One region of the Clostridium sp. CM038 genome, then DNA from elsewhere that is predicted to be linked to it. Evidence: a T-box and tRNA genes for the amino acid it is inferred to sense, from the RefSeq annotation. Region 1 holds a T-box; the other holds one or more tRNA genes.
The links. A T-box is a leader RNA that pairs with one kind of tRNA and senses whether it is charged. The one in region 1 lies ahead of tyrS (tyrosine--tRNA ligase), so its partner is inferred to be a tRNA-Tyr.

Region 1 (11,751 bases):
CCAAATATATCCATGGGTTTATCTGAATTTATAGATAAATGAAGGTCAGATATTGCCCACAACGCCATAATATACCTCCTTATTAATCGTTTAGTTTTTTTCCATTAATTGTCTATATCCATTACATAAGCAATAACCTTAGCTATTGCTACACTCATTAGTGCTCAAAGTTTAACCTTAGTCATTTTTTTAACGTCTCTATGCTATTATACCTTTATATTGATTGTATTAAAACTTCTATCACTAAAAAATTCTCCCCAACTTGCCTTGAACCCTTCTCCAGCTTCAAAAGATATTTTACTAAAATCTTTTTACCACTAAAAGAAAAAAGCAAAGTTAAAATATTAATTTCAACTTCGCCCTTTAAAAAAAATTGCTATTCTATAGTTAAAGAATAGTATTTTTTCTTTCCTTTTTTAATAAGTACACAACCATCTTTAAAATTTTCTTCTAAAAGTGTTGCATTCTTATCTTCAATCCTTTTATCATTAATAGTTAATCCGCCCTGCTCAATTAATCTTCTAGCTTCTGCTTTTGATGGCACCACTTTAGTGTACACCAATATATCCATCAATCCCGCATTCTTCATGTCGCACGGTATAGATACTTTAGGTACGTTACTCATATTAGTTCCACCACCAAATAATGCTTCTGCTGCGGTCTGTGCTTTTACAGCTTCTTCTTCTCCATGAATAAGTTTTGTAACCTCGAAAGCTAAAACTTTTTTAGCTTCATTGATTTTTTCATCTTTTAAAGCACTTAGACGCCTGACTTCATCCATTGGTACAAAAGTAAGTAATGATAAGCATTTTTCTACATCTAAGTCTCCAATGTTTCTAAAATATTGGTAAAAATCATAAGGAGATGTTTTATCTGCATCAAGCCACAGAGCGCCATTTACAGTTTTACCCATTTTAATCCCTTCGCTATTTGTAAGTAGTGTGCAAGTCATTCCATAAGAAGCTTTACTTTCTTTTTTTCTTATTAGCTCTATACCAGCAATTATGTTAGACCATTGATCATCTCCACCTAACTCCATAGTACATCCATATTTTTTATTTAACATTAAAAAATCATATCCTTGCATAAGCATATAGTTAAATTCAAAAAAAGATAAACCTTTTTCTAGTCTCTGTTTAAAACACTCAGCAGCTAACATCTTATTTACTGAGAAATGTACGCCTATATCTCTTATAAAATCTACGTAATTTAAATTTAAAAGCCAGTTTGCATTATTTTCAAGGATTGCTTTACCATCACTAAAATCTATAAGTTTTGAAAGCTGCGATTTTATGCAAGATATATTATGATCAATTTCTTCTTTTGAAAGCATTTTCCTCATATCTGTTTTACCAGATGGATCACCAATCATTGTAGTTCCACCACCAACTAAGGCTATGGGTCTATGCCCTGCTCTTTGCATATGAGCCATAAACATCATAGTAATAAAATGGCCAATATGTAGGCTATCCGCTGTTGGGTCATATCCTATATAAAATGTTACCTTTTCCTGTCCTAATATTTTCTTCATTTCATCCTCGTGAGTAAGTTGTTTTATATACCCTCTCTCTAAAAGCGTATCATATACATTTTCCATAATTTATTCCTCCTTATTTTAACGACATTTCAAAATGAAAGTCTTCCTCTTCTATACTATGGCATCCCAAAGTATAACAAAGAGAAAAGTTCAGTTGAAACCTAAGTCTCCTTTTGAAGTCGATATACTTATCTTCTGCGAAGCTGCGAGCACCGCAGGTAATGATTTAATACTGTGTTATTTTTTGAAATAAAAAAAACGCCTCCTAAGAAAGGGACGAAAAAATTCCGTGGTACCACCCAAATTGATTTAACAATCCGCTCATTCCTTATAACGTAAGGTCAACCCGTCTCAGCTTACTTTTTAAAAGCTTATTTCAGCTTAAAGCTCCAGAATGTATTTCACTATATTCCTTAACTAGTTCACACCTACCACTAGCTCTCTTAATAATTCCTACAGTTACTTTTTTCTTTCATAGCCTTTTAGATATAATTATTCATGTTATTAATTATATATGTGTATTTATAATATATCAAATGATATATTTGCTCGTTATAACTGATTAAAACCCTATATATACTATTTACGTTTATTTTCAACTATTTTCTCCATATACAATAAAAGCAGGGCTGAAAACCCTGCCTTACATTCACGTAAATAATATTCTATCTCTTTATGTGATATAATTCTTTAAAAATTGTGGTGGATTTAAGCATTCGCAACCTATATTCACATAAAATTCCAAGTTATACTTATTAGCTAAAATATCCATTTTAGAAAACAATTGTGCCGTATGCTCAAGTTTATCATCAATAATATTAAATACACCATCAACAAAGATGGTATCAATATCATAATCTCTAGAAAGCATACCGCACAAAAATCCATAAAAATCATCATGACTTTTTAAATTGAACTCATTTATTGCTACAAGTCTCATTTTTGTACTTAATTGCAACGTAGCTTTAGTATCATCATCAATATATACTATGTTTCCTTTAACTTTATCAACGGACTGGTTGGCTAATTTAATTAGAGCTTTAGTTTTACCTGAACCCTTTTTACCACAAAATACATGAATCATGTTAAACGCCTCCTATTTTATCTAATATAACCAGATAATTATTAAATAGGTCTACTCGTACACAATATTTTTATACATATTATATATTATTCGTAATATGTTCACAATATTATAGTTTTAAATAAAGTTCTTAATCCCTGGGAAAATCACCTTAAAAGTATTATCATCTTTTGAATCTACAAATATTACCTTACCATATTTTGAAAAATCTTTTTTCATTCGTGCAAATCCTCTTCCTGATTTTATAAATCTTTTTCTATCATCTAATGCTATTAACTTATCATATATCCACATATTCCTTTTTAAATAATTATGGGTATTAATTTCAGTTGAAAATAATAGGTTACCTGGACTAAATACGCTTACACTGTTATAGCTTACCACTATTTCAATTTCCTTATAAAATATAGTATAATCTCTATAAAGTATTGCGTTTTTTACAGCCTCATACACTGCAGCAATAGGATAATTTACTGGAAATATATTTTTAAAAAATTCTTCTGTCCTATCTAGCATATCTAATAAATTCCCTTGCACAATTATAACCTCATCAAAGTTATCGTTTACCTTATTTACTATCTTTATCATATTATGCGGTAAATAGATACTGTTAATTGAAGAAAATACCAATAATCCCCCTAGTGTTACTACCCTCTTATTATAATCTCTTTCAATAAAAGTTATTCCTGCATTGTCCATAAATCCTAATCTACTGTTATCATTTACTAAAATGCCCTTATTTAAAAAGTATTTATTAATTATATTAAAATCTAAACTACTAATACCACTATTTACAATAGGTATAGTTTCGATATTGAGACTTAGATTTTCTTGTAAACAAGAAATTAATTCTTCTTTTCTCATAGTATCTGTTGTGGAACCTCTCCTAATGTAAAATGCACCATTCTCCCTTAATTGATAGGGCCTTTGACCACCATCATATATAGTTATAATCGCCAAATTTTTGCTTTGAAATGTTACGAAATCTAGCGATACTGGAATAGGCGGTTCACATCTTGAACTTATAATTTGTTGTAACTGTTCTTCTTTAAAGTCACATACCTTAATACCTATGATTTTTTTCGTTTTATCCTCTACTCCAATAACAAGGTATCCTCTTCCTCCACGGGAGTTGGCTATAGCACATATATCTTTAGCTAATTCTCTTTTCCCACTTTCTATTAATATATCAATTCTTTGCTTGAAATCTAATTTTGTACCCTCATCCCTCTTTAACAATATGCTAATTTTTTTGCTATCCATATATTTCACTCCAACCGCGCTATAATGATATATTATGCTTATAGTAGTGCAATGTTTCCAAGTATTATACCTTACAACAAAAGACGATGGAATACCACCGCCTTTTTATTAGAAGTTTTTAACAACCCCTGTGTTCATTATTTTCACTTCAACTTCAACTTTTAGCTCAGTTTTTTTAATAATATCATCATTTTTTATCTTTGGATATTTTGCATGAAATTGCTCCGTTATATCAAAAATATCCATATTTAATGCCTTATATTTTGCAAACAGATTATTGCAGGCTTTCAAAATATTTTCTTCTGACTGCTCCTCAATTTTACTGATATTTTCTTTTGTAAGTGTAATTTCTTTTTGAGCTTCTGCTAAATCCACCTTAACTTTAATTTTCTTTTTCAAATGAACAATATTATTATCATAACTGATTTCTGTCTTAGTTTTACTTTTTAATATTTCTAAAGTAATAAATTTATTAGTATCACAGGGATTAGTTGTTTCTAAAGTACCACCTAAAATAGTGTTCATTAAAAAGTTAAAGCCTAACCCTTCATCTCTTTGTAATACGTTAACCATTTTATCGTCTTTAATTACAGCTCCGCCATTTACTTCTAAAGTCCCCTCTAAACTATCTTTTGGGATATCTATTATGGGTACTACATTTACTTTATCTCCAATTTTTCTTTGATTGTAAAACTCATTTAAACTTAGTTTTACAGCCCTTGAAGATGCTCCAATATTTTCTATAAGTTGCACTACAAATGATCCAATGTATTTATCTTCAGGCATATTTAGCTTCATAAGTTCCTGTGGATCTCCTTGATATACTGTAATATACGGTCTTATAAGAAATTCTTGATCACGATCCATAAAATCTATGAAATTATCAACACCGAATTCTGCAGCCTTTTGAGTAAATATTATGGCACTATTCTGTGTATAGTTTAATTTATAACTAGAAGTAGCATTCATATTTCTGACAGCTTCAAACATTGTTTTTCCTGTTGCTTTAAATAAGATTCTTTGATCCGCTCCTTGAGGTGATGTTCCTCTTACTCCCTTAAACGCTTCAGCATATAATATAGGATTACCGGTATTATCTGCATCTATTACTAATGCAGAAATAAATAAAACCTTATTAATATCCTTATAACTAAAACATGATGTCATAGTAAAACAATTCGTTATTATGCATATTATTACTAATGTTTTTTTATACTTATTCATTATAATCATCCCTATCAAAAATACTATTTGATATCTTGCTAAGATCTTTTCTATATAATATATCCTTAAATTTAAAGCTTTCTAGTGTACCTAAAGGGAATAAATATGGATATCCACAACTCTCTAGTCCCGCCATATGTGAGATAAAAATAAAAAATCCAATGTAAAATCCTGGTAACCCAAGCACTGACGAAAACACAATAATAATTATATTCCATATGGATAGAGCGCCATAAAGCTTAGGCACTAAAAAAGAAGAAATAGATGAAATTGCCACAATTACTATAGTGCTTTGTGAGGCTAAACCTGCTCCCACTGCAGCATCGCCTAAAATTAAAGCTCCAACAATGCTCATTGCCTGGCCTATGAGTTGTGGCAATCTTATTCCTGCCTCCCTAAGTAATTCAAAGAAAAAAGTCATTAGTAGTAGTTCTATAACAGTAGGCAAAGGTACTCCTGCTCTAGCGACTGAGAGTTTTACGGCAAATACCTCTGGGATAAGCGAAAAGTGAAAAGTAGTAATCGCCAAATATACCCCTGACAATAAGGTAGCTGAAAAAAAACTAAACACCCTCATAAGTCTTGATAGATTAGTAAAATACTTATTAGAATAATAATCATCTGGTGTTTGAAAATTATCCACAAAAAAATACGGTGCAGTAATTACAAAGGGGGTTCCATCTACGATTATTGCCACTTTCCCTTCTAAAAGCTTTGATGCTGCCACATCTGGTTTTTCGGTAGTTCCAATTGTGTCAAATGCGGTGTTCTTATTTTTTAATTCTTCCTCAATGTAATTTGTGTCTAAAATAAACTCTAATTTTATATTGGTCACCTTTTTCCTTATATAATCAACAAGTTTCTTCGGGGCCACACCTTCTATGTAGCATATTACTGCCACCGTATTAGATTTGCTCCCTAAAATTATCGGCTCAAATTTCAAATTTGAATTTTTTATTTTACGCCTAATCATTGATACATTATCTACAAAAGCTTCCGTGAATCCTTCCCTTGGTCCTTTAATTACATTTTCTGTAGAAGGCTCTCCCACACTCCGCCTCACATATCCCTTGGCCTCACAATAAATTGATTTATTTGCAAAAGAAAATATAAGCACCAAGTCTCCAGATAAAATGTGATCTATAGCCTCCTTATTACTATTAATATCTCCAATGCTATTAGCTGGTAATACTTCTTTTTTTATATACTCTAAATCTACAGTTGTAATTTTATGTTGTATTAGAGGGTTAAATATATATTCACTAATAAATTTAGAATCACATAAATCATCAATAAATACGCCGAATATTATTCCCATATCAGTCTCTATCTCTCTATATTTGATATCGTAGCTATTTTTTAATTTTTCTTTAATATAATCTATATTTATTTTTTCCATTTTAATCACCCAACTTATTATTTGTAATAATTAAGTTTAATATTCTCAAATTGGGAAATAATACAACTATATTGCAAATTTTATTACAATGCAATTTAGAATCAAAACAAGGAGGAGACAAGAAAACAAAATGGATAAGCTAAATACAAAACATTTAATGTTCATAATTTGGGGAACCTCCATTGTAGCAATGAAAACTTACCCCAATGTATTCATTATAAATGGAGGTAGAGATTCCTGGATTTCCGTCACTATTGCTTCTATTATTTTATTATTTTATTTTATTTATTTGATTTTTGTTTGTAAAAAAGGCAATTGCTATGATATGGACAAAATATACCATAAAGCCTTAGGTAAAACCATGGGAGACATCTTTTTAATTTTATTTATCATAACTTTAATTGTCAGCTTAATAGAGAGTTGCTCTGTAGAATCAAATGCCTTGCATCTAAATCTGCTTTCAGATACTCCTCCTTGGTTTTTTCTCTTGTTTATAATAATACCCGCCGTTTATATTACAAAGAAGGGTACTAGAGCGATAACTATAGTTACTATTTTAGTTATTTGTCTTACTATGATAGCTGGGATAAACCTAGCAATTCTTACAGCTAAATATAAAAAGTTTAGTCACCTACTTCCTATAATGGCGGATGGCGTCACTCCCTCTTTTATTTTATCTATAATAAAGGCCCTTGGATGTTACGGTAGTATAGCTGTTTGTATCCCATTTTTTTCTAGGGTAACTAATAAGTCAAAAATCACAAAGCATTGCGTTATTGCAATATTAATAGTAATACAAATGGAGATTTTCGCAAACATAGGCGTTTTAAGTACCTTTGGCGTAGTTAGAGCCTTGGAGATTAACTATCCTAAACTCATACAAACTCAGTTAGTTGATTATTTCGGGTTTATAGAAGGAGGGGAGTTTTATGTAATGCTTCAAATGGTAGGCGGTTGGTTTATAAAATATGTATTAGAGCTAACCGCTATCATGATTTTATTAAAAAAGCTTTCCTTCTCTAATAAATATTGGATATATATTATTACTTTATTTGTATTCATAATCTCCTATTTCATTTCCGCAAAAGTAGTATTATTGTATAAATTTTTAAATCTTTACGTCTATTTTTCTGTAATAGGCTTTATGTTAATACCAACAATAATTTTCACTGTATTTTACTTTAAAAGTAAAAAAAGCGCTAGAAACTAAAAAAAGTATATATTACTATTAATGCATTCACTTCGCTAGGAACTACTAATTTTATTTTTAATTAATCTGCTGAAAAACATAAATTCGCTAGCGCTCAAGCATATGTTTTTCTTAACGCATCTTAATTAAAACTAAAATAGGAAGTTCTAAAGCTTGCTTCAATACATTATACGTAATATATACTTTTTTTGCGCATAAAATATCTTATATTATCTATTAATTTTGCTTTTTAAAGCTGTTATTAAAGGTAATGCTAAAGCAATACCTCCTACTACTTGAAAAACATTAGTAGGTATGTCCTTTAAAGAAATAATTAAGGCTTGTTTAAGTGCAAATTCCTTAGAAATAAAAGTTAGTATAATAGCTCCCCCTAAATAATACATCGCAATCATCCAAATCCCTGCTACTACAAAAGCAAAGATATTATTTGAAAATTTATTTCCATTATAATTTTTTCTATAGGCAATTGTTCCAGCAATATACCCCATTGTACCTTTAATAATGAGTGTAAATGGTGCCCACATGGTATATCCATTTAATAAATCAAATAAACACATACCAACAGCAGAGGATATTGCTGCTTTTTTTCTTCCAAATAATATAGCTGATAAAAAAATCATACTATCTCCTAAATGAAGTACACCCATAAAAGTAGGTATATGTATAACCGAAGCAGCTATAAACGTAATCGCCGCCATTAGACTAATTTGTACTATGTCAATAGTTTTAATTGGTGATATTCTATTTTCCATGTTTATCCCCCCTAAAATTAAATCTTTAATATATCCTTAAGCGTCTTTCTAACATCATTATATACAACATTTATCATCTTTTCAAATGTATGCATACACTTTACACAAATATATTGCATATACTTTGCTAAAATAATAAATACTATATATAAGCCACTTTAGTAGATAACGCTACTTTAGTAGATAACGCCACTCTTATGGGTTTTTAATCTTATATTAAATTGTAATTTTAATAAGTGGAGGTGGAAATATGACCTTTTTACGTTGGTTAGGTGGATTTGTAGTGTTATTTTGGTTAATGGGAGTTCTTTTCAGCATAGGTGGAAGTTTAATTAATATCCTGCTAGTAGTTGCTGCGATTGTATTTGTAATTGATGTTCTATCTAGCAAAAAAAGAAACATGTAAAAACCTTCTAAACGTGAAAAAATCTCTTGAAATTAATTCAAGAGATTTTTCTTTATTTTTTATTTAGTCCTTATCTTTACCAATGTCTGATAAAATCAAGCCTTTATTATGCTCTGTCGCCCAGCTAATACCCCACTCATTTTGGAATACTAATAGGTTTCTGTCCTTAAGGTCTTTAACTATCCTAGCATCACTAGTCAAGTTGAGTTTTTCTTTATCTATATCTATATTACACTTTTCAATCCATCTTATATGTTTAAATGCTAACCTTTCTATCTTAATATCTACATTATATTCATTTTTAAGTCTGAACTCTAATACTTCAAACTGAAGTACTCCTACAACCCCAACTATGATTTGTTCAATCCCTATATGAAGTTCCTTAAATACTTGGATTGCACCTTCTTGAGCTATTTGTGTAACGCCCTTTATAAATTGCTTTCTCTTCATGGTATCAACAGTTCTCACCCTTGCAAAATGTTCTGGCGCAAAAGTTGGTATTCCTTCGAACTCAAATTTATTTGAAGAAGAACATATGGTGTCTCCTATGCTAAATATACCTGGATCAAAAACTCCAATAATATCTCCTGCATAAGCCGTGTCCACTATTTCTCTCTCTTGTGCTAAAAATTGTTGAGGTTGTGCTAATTTTATTTTATTACCGCCTTGTACATGATAAACATCCATGCCCTTTTGGAACTCTCCAGAACAAATTCTCATAAACGCCATCCTATCCCGGTGAGCTTTATTCATATTAGCCTGAATTTTAAATACAAAGGCAGAAAAGCCCTTACTAAAAACATCAATTTTCCCTATACTTGAATTTCTTGGTAACGGCGCTGAAGTTAATTGTAAAAAGTTATCTAAAAAAGGCTCAACCCCAAAATTAGTTGAAGCACTTCCAAAGAACACCGGAGTAAGTTCTCCTTTAGCAACTTTGTCCAAATCAAATTCATCCCCTGCTACATCTAAAAGCTCCATATCTTCCATAAGCTTTTCATATAATGTTTCACCAATAAGTTCGATTGCCTTTTCATCGTTAATACTTATTTTTGTCTCTTTAGCTTCTATTTGGCCATGCTTTCCATCATCAAAAACAATGATTTCCTTTGTACGTCGATCATAAACCCCTTTGAAATCTACCCCACAACCTATAGGCCAATTTATTGGATAAGATCTAATTCCAAATTCATTTTCTATTTCTTCCATAAGTTCAAATATATCTCTAGTTTCTCTATCCATCTTATTAATAAATGTAAAAATAGGTATTTCTCTAATGCTACAAACATGAAATAGCTTTCTTGTTTGTTCCTCGACCCCTTTTGCACCATCAATAATCATTACAGCACTATCCGCTGCCATGAGGGTTCTGTAAGTATCTTCACTAAAGTCTTGGTGACCTGGTGTATCAAGTATATTTATACAAAAATTATTATAATCAAATTGCATAACTGAAGATGTAACAGAAATACCTCTTTGTTTCTCTATTTCCATCCAGTCAGAAACTGCATGTTTAGAGGCTTTTCTAGCTTTAACTGAACCTGCAAGCCTTATTGCGCCCCCATATAATAATAATTTTTCCGTCAGTGTAGTTTTACCAGCATCCGGATGGGAAATTATAGCAAATGTTCTTCTTTTTTCAATCTCTTTTATGTAATCCGCCAAGGTCATCACGCTCCTTTTATTTTTTTACATGCACATATATATATTCTTACAACCACTCTCTGAACTGCTAGTGGTTCTAAATTTCACTTTTCATTTCTCTACCTATCAATTCTAGCTTTAATCAAGAAATCTGTCAACTAAGGTTGTACTACCCGCTGTGAGCTATATATTATAGTATGAAGTTTCTTATTACAATTCCACCTGGAGAATTTTATACTTTATCTTGGTATAAATCCTATTTTCTTTTGCATTTTCCTTAGTGTCTTATTAGCCACATAGTTAGCTTTTTCCGAACCCTTTTTATAAATTTCTTCTAAATAAGCTTTTTTCCCTATGTATTCCTTAATCTTTATCTGTATAGGTTCAAGTTCTGCAACTATTGCTTCTGCTACATCTTTTTTAAATTGAGCATAACCTAATCCTTCATATTTTTCTTCTATTTCACCTATAGAAATACCAGTTATAGCCATTAATATAGTCATTAAGTTCTTAACGCCTAATTGTTCGTCGTTATACTTAACAACCCCTAAGCTATCTGTAACTGATCTGTTTACTTTCTTTCTTATAACTTCCGGTGGGTCCATTATTAAAATGAATCCATTAACATTCTCTCCTGATTTAGACATTTTTTTAGTTGGTTCTTGTAGATCCATTACCTTAGCCCCCGATTTACCTATATATGGTTCAGGTATTACAAAGGTATCACTATAGGTTTTATTGAATCTTTCAGCTATATCCCTGGCAATTTCAAGATGCTGAGTTTGATCTTTTCCTACAGGCACTAAATTAGTTTGATATAATAAAATATCTGATGCCATTAGCACCGGATATGTCAATAATCCTGCTCCTACACTCTCACTGTTTTTAGATTTTTCTTTGTATTGAGTCATTCTGCTTAATTCTCCCATGTAAGTAGAACAAGTTAAAAGCCAAGCAGCTTCACTATGTGCGGATACATGTGATTGAATAAACATAGTATTTTTCTCTGGATCAATACCTGAAGCTATGTAAATAGCCAACATTTCTAAGGTTCTTCTTCTCAAGTCCTTTGGTTCTTGCTTTACTGTAATCGCGTGTAAATCCACCACACAAAAATAGCATTCATATTCTTCTTGTAATTTAACCCAGTTTTTTATAGCTCCTAAATAATTTCCTAGTGTTAAGTCGCCCGAAGGTTGAATCCCACTAAATATTACCTTTTTATTTTCTTC
Region 2 (11,751 bases), 1.0 Mb from region 1:
GAATTACATCTACAAAACAAGGATCTATTACATCTGTTCAGGCTGTATATGTACCGGCAGACGATTTAACTGATCCTGCACCAGCTACTACATTCAGTCATCTTGATGCTACTACAGTGCTTTCTAGAGGGATAGTTGAATTGGGCATTTATCCAGCGGTAGACCCACTAGAATCTACTTCAACAATGCTTGATCCTAGAATAGTTGGTAGGGAACACTATGATGTTACAATAAAAGTTAGACGTATCCTTGAAAGATATAAAGAACTTCAAGATATTATTGCAATATTAGGGATAGATGAATTATCTGAAGAGGATAAGATGGTAGTATTAAGAGCGCGAAAGGTTCAAAGGTTTTTATCTCAACCATTTACTGTAGCGGAGCAATTTACAGGAATGAAAGGTAAATTTGTACCAGTAAAAGAAACGGTAAGGGGATTTAAAGAAATCATTGAAGGAAAGCATGATGACTTACCTGAAGCGGCATTTATGTTTGTTGGATCTATAGAAGAGGCAGTAGAAAAAGCGAAAACTATGGCTGGTTAATAAAGTATTTTAAGAATATGTGCATAGAAATGGAAGTGTATTTATATGGAAAATCATATAAAGCTTACTATACTTACTCCGGAAAAGGAGTTTTATAGTGGTGAAATACTGAGTTTGAACACGGAGAGTGATGATGGCAGATTTGGTATTTTTGCCAATCATGTTCCTATGATATCTCCATTAAAACCTACGGTGACAACATTTACAGATGTAAGTGGTAAAAAGTTAAAAGCTTTTACATCAACGGGAGTTTTAAGAGTGATTCAAGGTGAGGTAGAAATGTTATGTAGTGCCTGTGAATGGCCAGAGAATATAGATGTTGAAAGAGCAAGGCAGGCTAAAGAAAGAGCAGAAGAAAGATTGAGACATAAGCATGGAATTGGTTTTATGAGAACAGAGAATGCTATTTTAAGAGCGCTTGAAAGAATCAAGACAAAAGGATAGAGATTATAAAATGAGGATATTAATATATCTTCATTTTTTTTGCTAAAAAATGGCATTTGATTTTTTTTAGCACATTTCCACTAAAATTTTATATATTAATAATATAAAGAATGGATATATACTAAATATCAATTTTTAAAATAACCCTACCTATATAATGAATCAAATAGCCCTCTTCACACTTGTGCTGGGGGATGATTTTATTAATAACATGAATATTAAAAAACCATTATTTATAGAATAAAAAAATAAATTATGGTCAAGAATTTAATTGAAGGGTAGGGGGATTAAAATGAAAAGAAAAAGTATCGCACTTTTGTGTATAGTATTAAGTCTAATTATTTTACAAATTAATGTTAAAATCTCAAATGCACAGGAGGTAGTTAATTTATTCGATGAAATATTACTCCAAACTAAAAGCAAAACTGTGGAGTATGGATTGAAAACATGCTTTAAAACTGGAGAAGAACCAAAACAATTTTGTGACTATTTAGTTAAGTCTTTAGAACTTAATAACAGAAAAATAAAATTAAACATTTCCGAAAATGAGAATTCTTATTGTATAGAGTTTTCTGGTGAAAATGTTGAAGGATATATAGAAGCATTAAAATACAAAAATGAGAATGATATAACGATAAACATAAGTAAGATAGGTAACGAAAATGGACTAGTATCTCTTAAAAATAAAGTTAGCACTAGTATTGGCTATAGAGGCAAAAACATCAAATACTTTCAATACCTAAAGGCAAAAATGGGAGAGAGTAGTTCAAGTGTTAAAAATGAAGACATTTATGGTGTTAATAATAGGATAATAAAAGTTTTGAAATCCCATGGGACTTACAATATTGAGACTGTGAGTATAAATAATGGACTAAGTACTATAGCATATACTAAAAAATACGATGAGCTGGTAATCAATAAAAAGTCAATCGATTTTAATTATGCTGTATGTAATTATTCATCTGGAAGATACATTATCATTGGTACACCTGAAATAATTACAACTTATTAAAAATAACAATATAATGGAGGAAGTAAATGAATAAATTAGTTATAAAAGGTGGGAAAAAATTAGAAGGTGAAGTGGATATAAGTGCATCTAAAAATTCGGTTCTTCCTATACTTGCAGCAACAATATTAAACGGTAATAGTTGTACCATTGAAAATGCTCCTATGCTTGAAGATGTATTTGTAATTTGTGATGTATTAAAATCTCTTAAAGCAGATATTAATATAGATAAAATTACTAAAATGGTGAAAATTAATACTACTAATTTATTTAATAATGGAGCTAATGATGAATTAGTTAGAAAAATGAGAGCATCTTTTTTAATAATGGGTCCTATGCTTGGAAGATTTGGAAACTTCAAAATTTCTCTGCCGGGTGGATGCAATATTGGAACTAGGCCTATCGATCTTCATTTAAAAGGATTAGCAGCTTTAGGTGCAGAAGTATCAGTAGGTCACGGGTATGTGGAAGCAAAAGCAAAAAAACTAATAGGCAGCAATATATATTTAGATTATCCGTCAGTTGGGGCAACGGAAAATATAATGATGGCAGCAACGCTAGCCGAGGGAGAAACAATAATAGGAAATGCAGCAGAAGAACCAGAAATTGTAGACCTAGCAAAGTTCTTAAGGGCTATGGGAGCAAAAATATATGGAGAAGGAACAGACACTATAAGAATTTTAGGCGTTAAAGATTTTAAAGAAGTTGTTTATAAGCCGATATATGACAGGATAGAGGCGGGTACATTTATGATAACTGCTGCAATAACGAAAAGCTTGTTTAAAATTAATGGTATTGATGAAATTCATTCAAAACCAATAATAGCAAAACTTACAGAGATGGGAGTAGGAATAGAAATTAATAAAAATAGCATAATAGTTGATGGTAGGAAAAAGTTAAGCCCAATAGATATAAAAACTATGCCATACCCTGGGTTCCCTACAGATATGCAAGCTCAGATGATGAGTTTACTGTGTACAGTAAAAGGAACGAGTATAATTACAGAAACTATTTTTGAGAATAGATTTATGCATGCCACAGAATTAAAGAGAATGGGAGCAAATATAAAAATAGATGGTAGAAGTGCCGTAATAGAAGGTATAGATAGGTTTACATGTTCAGAAGTTACAGCTACAGATTTGAGAGCGGGAGCGGCATTAATACTTGCAGGACTTACAGCAGAGGGCACAACTACAATAAATGATATATATCATATTGATAGAGGCTATGTTTCTATTGAGGAGAAATTAAAGGGACTAGGAGCAGACATAGAAAGAGTGAGTTCTCATAAATAACAGGGAAATTCAATAAGCGATAAAAATATATGGCGGTTCACTTATAATTTAAGAGGGTGTAAATTATTTTGTGTATTCTCTTCCTTTAAGCAAAATAATTGAATTATTTAATTATGAAAAAATGTTAGTATAGTTGATAAATGTTGTTACTTTGTAATTACTTTTCAGTATATTATTTCCATTTCTAGTTATTAATATACTCTCTAAATATTAGGTTAGGGTAGTATTGAAAAGTGATTTGAGTCGTTATTGATGAATCATACATGAACGGATTGCCTCTGGGTAGTCCGTTTTGCTTGTTTAACGGGAAAATTTAACTATAACCCTTAGGGGTTTGGGCGACGGAGTCCCAAAGCTACGCTCCTTCATTTAGGATCTCACTAAATAATATATTGAGCTGGCTGATAACAAGGTCCCAATTTGCATATACTCTAGTCCATTTCTTACTTACCTTTTCAGTTGCCAAATATAGCATCTTCATAAGACTATCATCGTTCGGGAATATAAGCTTTGTCTTCGTAACTTTTCTAAATTGACTGTTAAGACTCTCTATAGCATTTGTGGTATATATAATTCTACGAATATAATCTGGAAATACAAAGAAAGTTATGAGATTATCCCAATTATCTTCCCAACTTTTTATTGCATTTGGATATTTACTACCCCATTTTTCTTTAGCAAAATTTGAATTTTCTAGTGCAAAATCTTCATTTACTGAGCCATAAACGGCTTTCAAATCTTTAGCAAATGCCTCCTTGTCTTTATGTGGTATATATTTCATACTTGCTCTTAATTGATGAATTATGCATCGTTGTATCTTTGCAAAAGGATATACCGCGCCTATTGCTTCCTTGAAGCCACTTAAGCCATCGACACAGAACACCAAAACGTTCTTAAGGCCTCTGTTTCTAAGGTCATTAAGCACTGAAAGCCAGAACTTACTGCTTTCATTTGCTCCTATCCAAATACCAAGCACCTCTTTTTCGCCATCCATATTTACACCTAAAACAACGTAGGCTGCCTTGATTATGATATGCTTGTCGTCACGTACTTTGTAGTGAATTGCATCCATAAAAATAAAAGAGTACGTTTTTTCAAGTGGCCTATTTTGCCACTCTGTAACTACAGGCATAATTCTGTTTGTTATATTCGAAACCATTTCAGCAGATATCTCAACCTCATATAGATTTTTCACTTGCTCTGATATGTCCCTTGTAGTCATTCCAGCTGCATAGAGCGCCATTATTTTATCTTCGATACCAGTTATATTTCTTTGATACTTAGGCAATATTTTAGGCTCAAATTCACCATTTCTATCACGAGGTATATTAAGATCTACTGCTCCCAACTCAGATTTTACAGTTTTTTTAGAATAACCATTTCTACTGTTTGGAGTTCGTTTTTCGGATATATCATATTTATCATATCCAAGTTGCGAATCCATTTCTGCTTCTAATGTCTCCTGAAGAACGTCTCTAAACATACTTTTCATAGCAGTTAAAACCTCATTTGGACTTGTAAACTTTTGCTCGTTGATATAATCCCTTAAAATATCTTTCGAAATGTTTGACATAAAAATACTCCTCCTTGCAATCTTTGATAATTAGCTTATCTCAATTATTGCCAAGAAAGAGTGCTTTTTATTCTGTTTACACAAAATTATTTACAGGCCCTAATTTAAACTTGGATAGTTGGAATATATAAGTGTTATATTCCAATTATTTTATAATAAACACCTAAAAATAATAAACTAGCACAATGACTAGTATATTATTTTTGGGTGCCTTTTGGTTACAACTGGTCTAAATCTTTTTATCCGTTATCTCTATTAATAAATGCATAATAGTAGGCACTATTATTTTACAGGGATTTAGGCAATGGAAAAAAGTAATATTTTTTATAGTTATTTAATATGTATAAGGTAAAGGTTGTTTTATAACGAGAGGAGAAAAAAATGAGAAGAGTTTTTATTACAGTACATTTAAAAAATATCCTTCTATTAATAACTGCATTTATTGCATTTATAGTTATTACTTCTGTTTTAATAGTGGGGGTAGGAAATAATAAAAGTATAAATAAGGGTAAAAACTCTGCAATTAAGGTAGAAGACAATGAGAATATTATAAAATATGGTTCACTAGCCAAAATCACTAAAGTTAAAGTTTTTATGTCAAAAGAAAATAATATAAAAGAACTTAGTTTAGAAGAATATGTTACGGGAGTTGTTGCAGCGGAAATGCCAGCTGATTTTGGAATAGAAGCTTTAAAATCTCAAGCAGTGGCGGCTAGGACTTATGCTTTAGCTCATGTCACAGAAATGGGTGGAACCCCATGTAAAAATGGTAATGGAGCTGATTTATGCGATACAGTCCACTGTCAAGTTTATAGGACTAAAGAAGAGCGTATAAAAGAATGGGGAACTTCTGGTGAAAAAAATTGGAATAAGATTAAAATGGCGGTTAAAGGAACATTAGGACAAGTTTTAACATATAACAACAACTTAGTAATGGAACCTTATTATTTTGCAACTAGCAGTGGGAAAACGGAAAATTCCGAAGAGGTATTTAGCGATAGCATACCTTATTTAAGGAGTGTAGAAAGTCCAGGCGAAGAAAGAGCAGGAAGCTTTAAGAGTAGTAAAATTTTAAAGTATAAAGATCTAAGTCGAATTATAAATAAAAACTATAATAATGCTAAGGTAACCTCAACTAATGTTAAGAAACAAATAACGGTAATTGATAGGACTGAGGCAGGGAGTGTTAAGAGTATTAAGGTAGGGAATATAACCATGACAGGCAGTAAGTTTAGAACAATGCTCGGTTTAAAATCATCGAATTTTGAAATGAAGTTTAATTTAAGCAATATAGAAATAGATTGCAGCGGATATGGTCATGGTGTAGGGATGAGTCAATGGGGTGCGGATGCGATGGCGAAAGATGGGAAAACCTATATTGAAATATTAACTCATTATTATCAAGGGACTGTTATATCCAAATGAAAAAAAATACACATAAGCTGGTTATCCTATATAAAAAATGGATAATCAGCTTTGCTTTTTATAAAAATAAACTTGAAGATGATTTAAGCAAAACTAAGGGTGAATAATTTAAAATTTAAAATATGTTTTAAACTATAAAATATAAATATTATTAAAATGTAGATTAACTTAAATAAATTTTAGGAAATATGTATGTTTTAATAAAATATGGACAAAAATACAAATGGAGGTGTTTGTATGAATAAGAATGAAAACAATAAGACATTAAATTTTTTTAAGAAGGAAGGATTCTATGTAATTTTATTTGTTTGTTTATGTATAGTAGCTTCAGTGGCGTCTATAACAGCAAATAATAATAAGAAGCTTTCAAGCAAGCAAGAAGCATTACAAAAACAACAAGCAAATGCAGGAGATGTTATAAAAGCGCAACAAAAAGAATATGAGGGTGCTCTTCAAGTAAAAGAAGAAAAGAAAGCTAAGGCTGAAGCGCTTAAAGCGGTACCAGATATCAAAAAGGTTACAACAGGAAAAGCGGCATCAGCAGTATCTAAATCAGTTAATGCTAAATTTGAAAATCCCGTAGCAAATGGATTACTCGCAAGGGCATATTCAAAAGATATTGATTCAGTAGTGTGGAAGACTGATGGAAGCTATAGGACAAATTTAGGTATTGACATTCAAGCAAAAATAGGGGAGCCAGTTGTAGCGGTTATGGATGGAATAGTTAAAGAAGTTGGTACTGACGTTAATGGCCAAAAAGGTAAGATGGTTAAGATAGATCATCAAAATGGATTTATTACTAACAGTACTAATCTAGATGAAAAAATATTAGTAAAAAAAGGCGATAAAGTAACTAAAAAACAGCAAATTGGTACAGTGGGAAACACTAGTTTAAATTCATTTAAGGAAGAATATGGATCTCACTTACACTTTGAAGTTCTGCAGAGTAATAAGAATGTTGATCCTGCTAAATATGTAAAATATGAGAAATATCAACCTGCAGAAACTAAGAAATAACCAATAACCATCTCAATTAGCCATTTTTTAAAAATATATTAGAAGATGACTAATTGGAATGGAATTTAAAAGCAAGATAATGCATATTTATAAATATATAAGGGTTAAGGAGGCAACACTTGAAAGACTATATTGAAGATCGAGTACTAGAAGTTGCTAAGTACATTATCGAGTCAAAATCTACAATAAGAAGAACTGCCAAAGTGTTTGGCGTTAGCAAGAGTACTATACACAAGGATATGACGGAAAGATTACCCACAATAAATCCTCAAATTGCCAGCGATGCAAAAACAATTTTGGATATAAATAAAGCTGAGCGGCATATAAGAGGCGGAAGAGCAACTAAATTGAAATATAAAGAAGCACAAGGATAAAAACATTCGAAGCTAAAAACTATAAAAAAATTTTAAAATTAAAAGAGGGTTTTCTTATAGCTTTATAGAATAGAGTTTAGTGTAATTTAAATATTGAATATACTAAAGAGCAGGAGTGGTTTTGAAATGTTTTTTTTTAGAATGGGTACAGATATGGGAATAGATTTGGGTACATCTACAGTGCTTGTATATATCAAAGGAAAAGGTGTTATATTAAAAGAACCTTCTGTTGTTGCCATAGATAGAAATAATAATAAGGTATTGGCAGTAGGAGAAGAAGCTAGGCAAATGATAGGAAGGACACCAGGCAATATTGTGGCAATACGCCCTATGAGGGACGGTGTTATTTCGGATTATGACATAACTGAAAAAATGTTAAATCATTTTATCAAGAAGGCTTGTGGGAAAAGAAGGTTATCTTCTCCAAAAGTTGTAATATGTGTACCTTGCGAAGCAACGGAAGTAGAAAGAAGAGCGGTAGAAGATGCAGGTAGAAATGCCGGAGCTAAGAAAGTTCAACTTATAGAAGAACCACTAGCAGCGGCAATCGGAGCGGGACTCGATATTACTAGAGCAAGTGGTAATATGGTTATTGACATTGGTGGAGGCACGACTGATATTGCAGTTATTTCTTTAGGAGGCATGGTTGTACGTGAATCAGTTAAAGTAGCTGGTGATAAGTTTGATGAAGAGATTATAAAATATATCAGAAAAAAACATAAATTAATGATTGGTGAGAGGACTGCAGAGGATTTAAAAATCAACATAGGTTGTGCTTATAAACAAGAAGAAAAGACAAGCATGGAGATAAGAGGGAGAGATTTAATTACAGGTCTTCCTAAGAATTTAGAAGTATCATCAGAAGAAATGAGAGAAGCTTTAAAAGAGGCGGTATATTTAATAGCAGGATGTGCACATTCCGTATTAGAAAAAACACCACCTGAGCTTTCAGCAGATATAGCTGATAAAGGTATAGTTATGACTGGTGGAGGTGCATTGTTAAAAGGCTTAGGTAAGCTCATACAAGAGGTTACTAAAGTTCCGGTATATCTAGCGGAGGATCCGATTTCATGCGTAGCACTCGGAACAGGTAAAGTATTGGATTATATGGATAAGTTAGATAATTCATTCAATGGAAGAGAATTATGCTTAACAGAATAAAAAGTATAAGCAAGCTATAAAAATAAGCAATACAATTATTAGTTTAATTGTATTGCTTATTTTTATATTATATAAGATTTGTAAGTTTAAATTGTGGATAATTATTTAAAACTAATTAAAGCATGTTAAACAGGGCTCAAATTATTTTCTTCATTGGTAAGGGAGTGCAAATAGTATGAATGCAAGAGGGATCTGCTTAAAACATTAGCAATATCCATTACCAAGCTCAATCTTATGTTTCTATTTGTAAATAATTCACTATCATCACTTGAATCTACTATACCTATTAATGAAAGAGTGCCTACCTTAGGAAGGGTTTTCCCTACACCTTTGCCAGGATGAATTGGATAATTTCTAGCTTGGAGTTCTCCAATATTTGAAATGTCTCCTAAACAAGCATCTACACCTATTATAGTACAATTTGGGTGCAATGCATTTATTTTAGATAATTTACTATCTATGTTTAAGGCATGAATTGGATTATCTATAGTGCCATATACAGGTAATGGAAAGGAACTATTTTTTAAAAGTGTACCAACTAAAGGACCTAGACAATCGCCTATACATCTATCGGTACCTATGCAAACAACTAAAGTATTTTTGTCAATATAGTCTTTTAGAAAATTAGAAAGTGTATAGTATGCTAAAGGATCTTTATAATGGGTTTTAGCTTTACTCAAGAAATATACCTCCTTGTATTGCGCTGGGGAAAAATTATTAGTTTCCTATGAATAATTTATATGAATAAATCCCGTGTATTATTATAATAAAGAATAAAAAAATGATTAATTAAAAAATGATATATAAGTATATTAACTATATGAAGGAAAACCAAATAAAAAATATAATAAATTATTTGTGCAAATAGTAAGTTGTATCAATGCTTAATATTAAGCAAATATGCGAATAGTATAGTTATGGAGAGAAGAAGTCGTTTATTAAAGGATAATAGACTTGAAATTAATTAATTAAAGTTGTATAATAATTCTTGTCGACACGGTAAAACGGTAAAACGGCAAAATGATAAAACATAATATGCTGGCATGGCTCAACGGTAGAGCAGCTGACTTGTAATCAGCAGGTTGTAGGTTCAATTCCTATTGCCAGCTCCATAAGTGGAGGAGTTCCCGAGTGGCCAAAGGGGGCAGACTGTAAATCTGTTACGTAATGTTTCGATGGTTCGAATCCGTCCTCCTCCACCATTTATAATGGTTTACAATAAATTATGGCTTACAATAAATTATGGGAGCATAGCTCAGCTGGGAGAGCATCTGCCTTACAAGCAGAGGGTCACAGGTTCGAACCCTGTTGTTCCCACCATAATAATCTTTTTAAAATAGAATAAAATGCATGCTGGCATGGCTCAACGGTAGAGCAGCTGACTTGTAATCAGCAGGTTGTAGGTTCAATTCCTATTGCCAGCTCCACATATGGAGGAGTTCCCGAGTGGCCAAAGGGGGCAGACTGTAAATCTGTTACGTAATGTTTCGATGGTTCGAATCCGTCCTCCTCCACCAAAAGACATCTATAGATGTCTTTTTTTATTTTTTACAGGGTTTAGATTCTGTTGACACCATAGAATGCATATGGTATTATAATTAAAACTTAATAATTGATAACTCTTATCAAGAGAGGTGGAGGGAAAAAGGCCCTATGAAACCCGGCAACCGGTGCAATGCACCATGGTGCCAATTCCTGCAGTTATAATCTGCAAGATAAGGGAGATGATTAAATCACCTCTTCTTATATTTGGAAGAGGTTTTATTTTTTTATAGGGAAATTTTAGAGAATAGAAGGGAGAATTATAATGAAAAGATTATTTACATCAGAATCCGTTACAGAAGGACATCCAGACAAAATTTGTGACCAAATTTCAGATGCTGTACTTGATGCTATTTTAGAGCAAGATCCTTATGCTAGGGTTGCTTGTGAAACAGCGGTTACTACAGGAATGGTTTTAGTTATGGGAGAGATAACAACTAGTTGTTATGTAGATGTTCCTAAGGTTGTTAGGAATACCATTGAAGGCATAGGATATACTAGAGCAAAATACGGGTTTGATGCTAGCACATGCGCTGTACTTACGTCTATTAATGAACAATCAACAGATATAGCTATGGGAGTAGATGAGGCATTAGAATCTAAAGCAGGCGAGATTGATAAGGTTGACGCAATAGGTGCTGGTGATCAAGGCATGATGTTTGGATTTGCAACTAATGAGACACCAGAATACATGCCACTACCAATTGCTATGGCTCACAGATTAGCAAGAAAGTTAAGCGAAGTAAGAAAAAATGGCACATTAGATTACTTAAGACCGGACGGAAAGACTCAAGTTACTGTAGAGTATGAAGATAATAAGCCAGTAAGAATAGATACTATTGTTATTTCAACTCAACATGCGGAAGAAGCAACTCATGATCAAATTGAAAATGATTTAAAAGAGCATGTAATAAAACCTGTAGTTCCAAGTGGATTATTAGATGAAAATACTAAATATTATATAAATCCTACAGGCAGATTTGTAATTGGAGGACCGCAAGGAGACTCTGGTTTAACAGGAAGAAAAATAATAGTAGATACTTATGGTGGATATGGAAGACATGGAGGTGGAGCATTCTCAGGAAAGGATGCAACAAAAGTTGATAGATCCGCTGCATATGCTGCAAGATGGGTTGCTAAAAATTTAGTTGCTGCAGGAGTTTCAGATAAATTGGAAATTCAGTTAGCTTATGCTATAGGTGTAGCTAAACCGGTATCTATAGAGGTCGAAACTTTCGGAACAGGAAAAATTGACGATGATAAAATAGTTCAAATAGTTGAAAAAGTATTTGATTTAAGGCCAGCTGTAATTATAAGAGAATTAGAACTAAGAAGACCTGTTTATAAACAAGTAGCTGCCTATGGA

Region 2: it has a tRNA-Tyr gene. The T-box ahead of tyrS (tyrosine--tRNA ligase) is inferred to sense a tRNA for this amino acid. The anticodon was not compared.

Annotation. Positions count from the first base shown of each region.
Region 1 covers NZ_CM143651.1:3,304,540-3,316,290, forward strand. Annotated here, with positions in the region: gene ACWJKS_RS15225 (metallophosphoesterase) at 1-68, opposite strand, end outside; gene tyrS (tyrosine--tRNA ligase) at 377-1,597, opposite strand; T-box leader at 1,807-2,022, opposite strand; gene ACWJKS_RS15235 (ATP-binding protein) at 2,211-2,621, opposite strand; gene ACWJKS_RS15240 (AlbA family DNA-binding domain-containing protein) at 2,739-3,884, opposite strand; gene ACWJKS_RS15245 (Ger(x)C family spore germination protein) at 3,993-5,108, opposite strand; gene ACWJKS_RS15250 (spore germination protein) at 5,101-6,507, opposite strand; gene ACWJKS_RS15255 (GerAB/ArcD/ProY family transporter) at 6,638-7,717, shown strand; gene ACWJKS_RS15260 (ECF transporter S component) at 7,927-8,469, opposite strand; gene ACWJKS_RS15265 (DUF5670 family protein) at 8,720-8,875, shown strand; gene ACWJKS_RS15270 (peptide chain release factor 3) at 8,939-10,540, opposite strand; gene trpS (tryptophan--tRNA ligase) at 10,759-11,751, opposite strand, start outside.
Region 2 covers NZ_CM143651.1:208,884-220,634, forward strand. Annotated here, with positions in the region: gene atpD (F0F1 ATP synthase subunit beta) at 1-545, shown strand, start outside; gene ACWJKS_RS00925 (F0F1 ATP synthase subunit epsilon) at 591-989, shown strand; gene ACWJKS_RS00930 (YwmB family TATA-box binding protein) at 1,282-2,001, shown strand; gene murA (UDP-N-acetylglucosamine 1-carboxyvinyltransferase) at 2,028-3,293, shown strand; gene ACWJKS_RS00940 (IS256 family transposase) at 3,649-4,866, opposite strand; gene spoIID (stage II sporulation protein D) at 5,248-6,291, shown strand; gene ACWJKS_RS00950 (M23 family metallopeptidase) at 6,529-7,308, shown strand; gene spoIIID (sporulation transcriptional regulator SpoIIID) at 7,428-7,682, shown strand; gene mreB (rod shape-determining protein) at 7,809-8,843, shown strand; gene yyaC (spore protease YyaC) at 8,969-9,523, opposite strand; tRNA gene ACWJKS_RS00970 (tRNA-Thr) at 9,881-9,955, shown strand; tRNA gene ACWJKS_RS00975 (tRNA-Tyr) at 9,961-10,045, shown strand; tRNA gene ACWJKS_RS00980 (tRNA-Val) at 10,088-10,163, shown strand; tRNA gene ACWJKS_RS00985 (tRNA-Thr) at 10,196-10,270, shown strand; tRNA gene ACWJKS_RS00990 (tRNA-Tyr) at 10,276-10,360, shown strand; SAM riboswitch class I at 10,463-10,565, shown strand; gene metK (methionine adenosyltransferase) at 10,651-11,751, shown strand, end outside.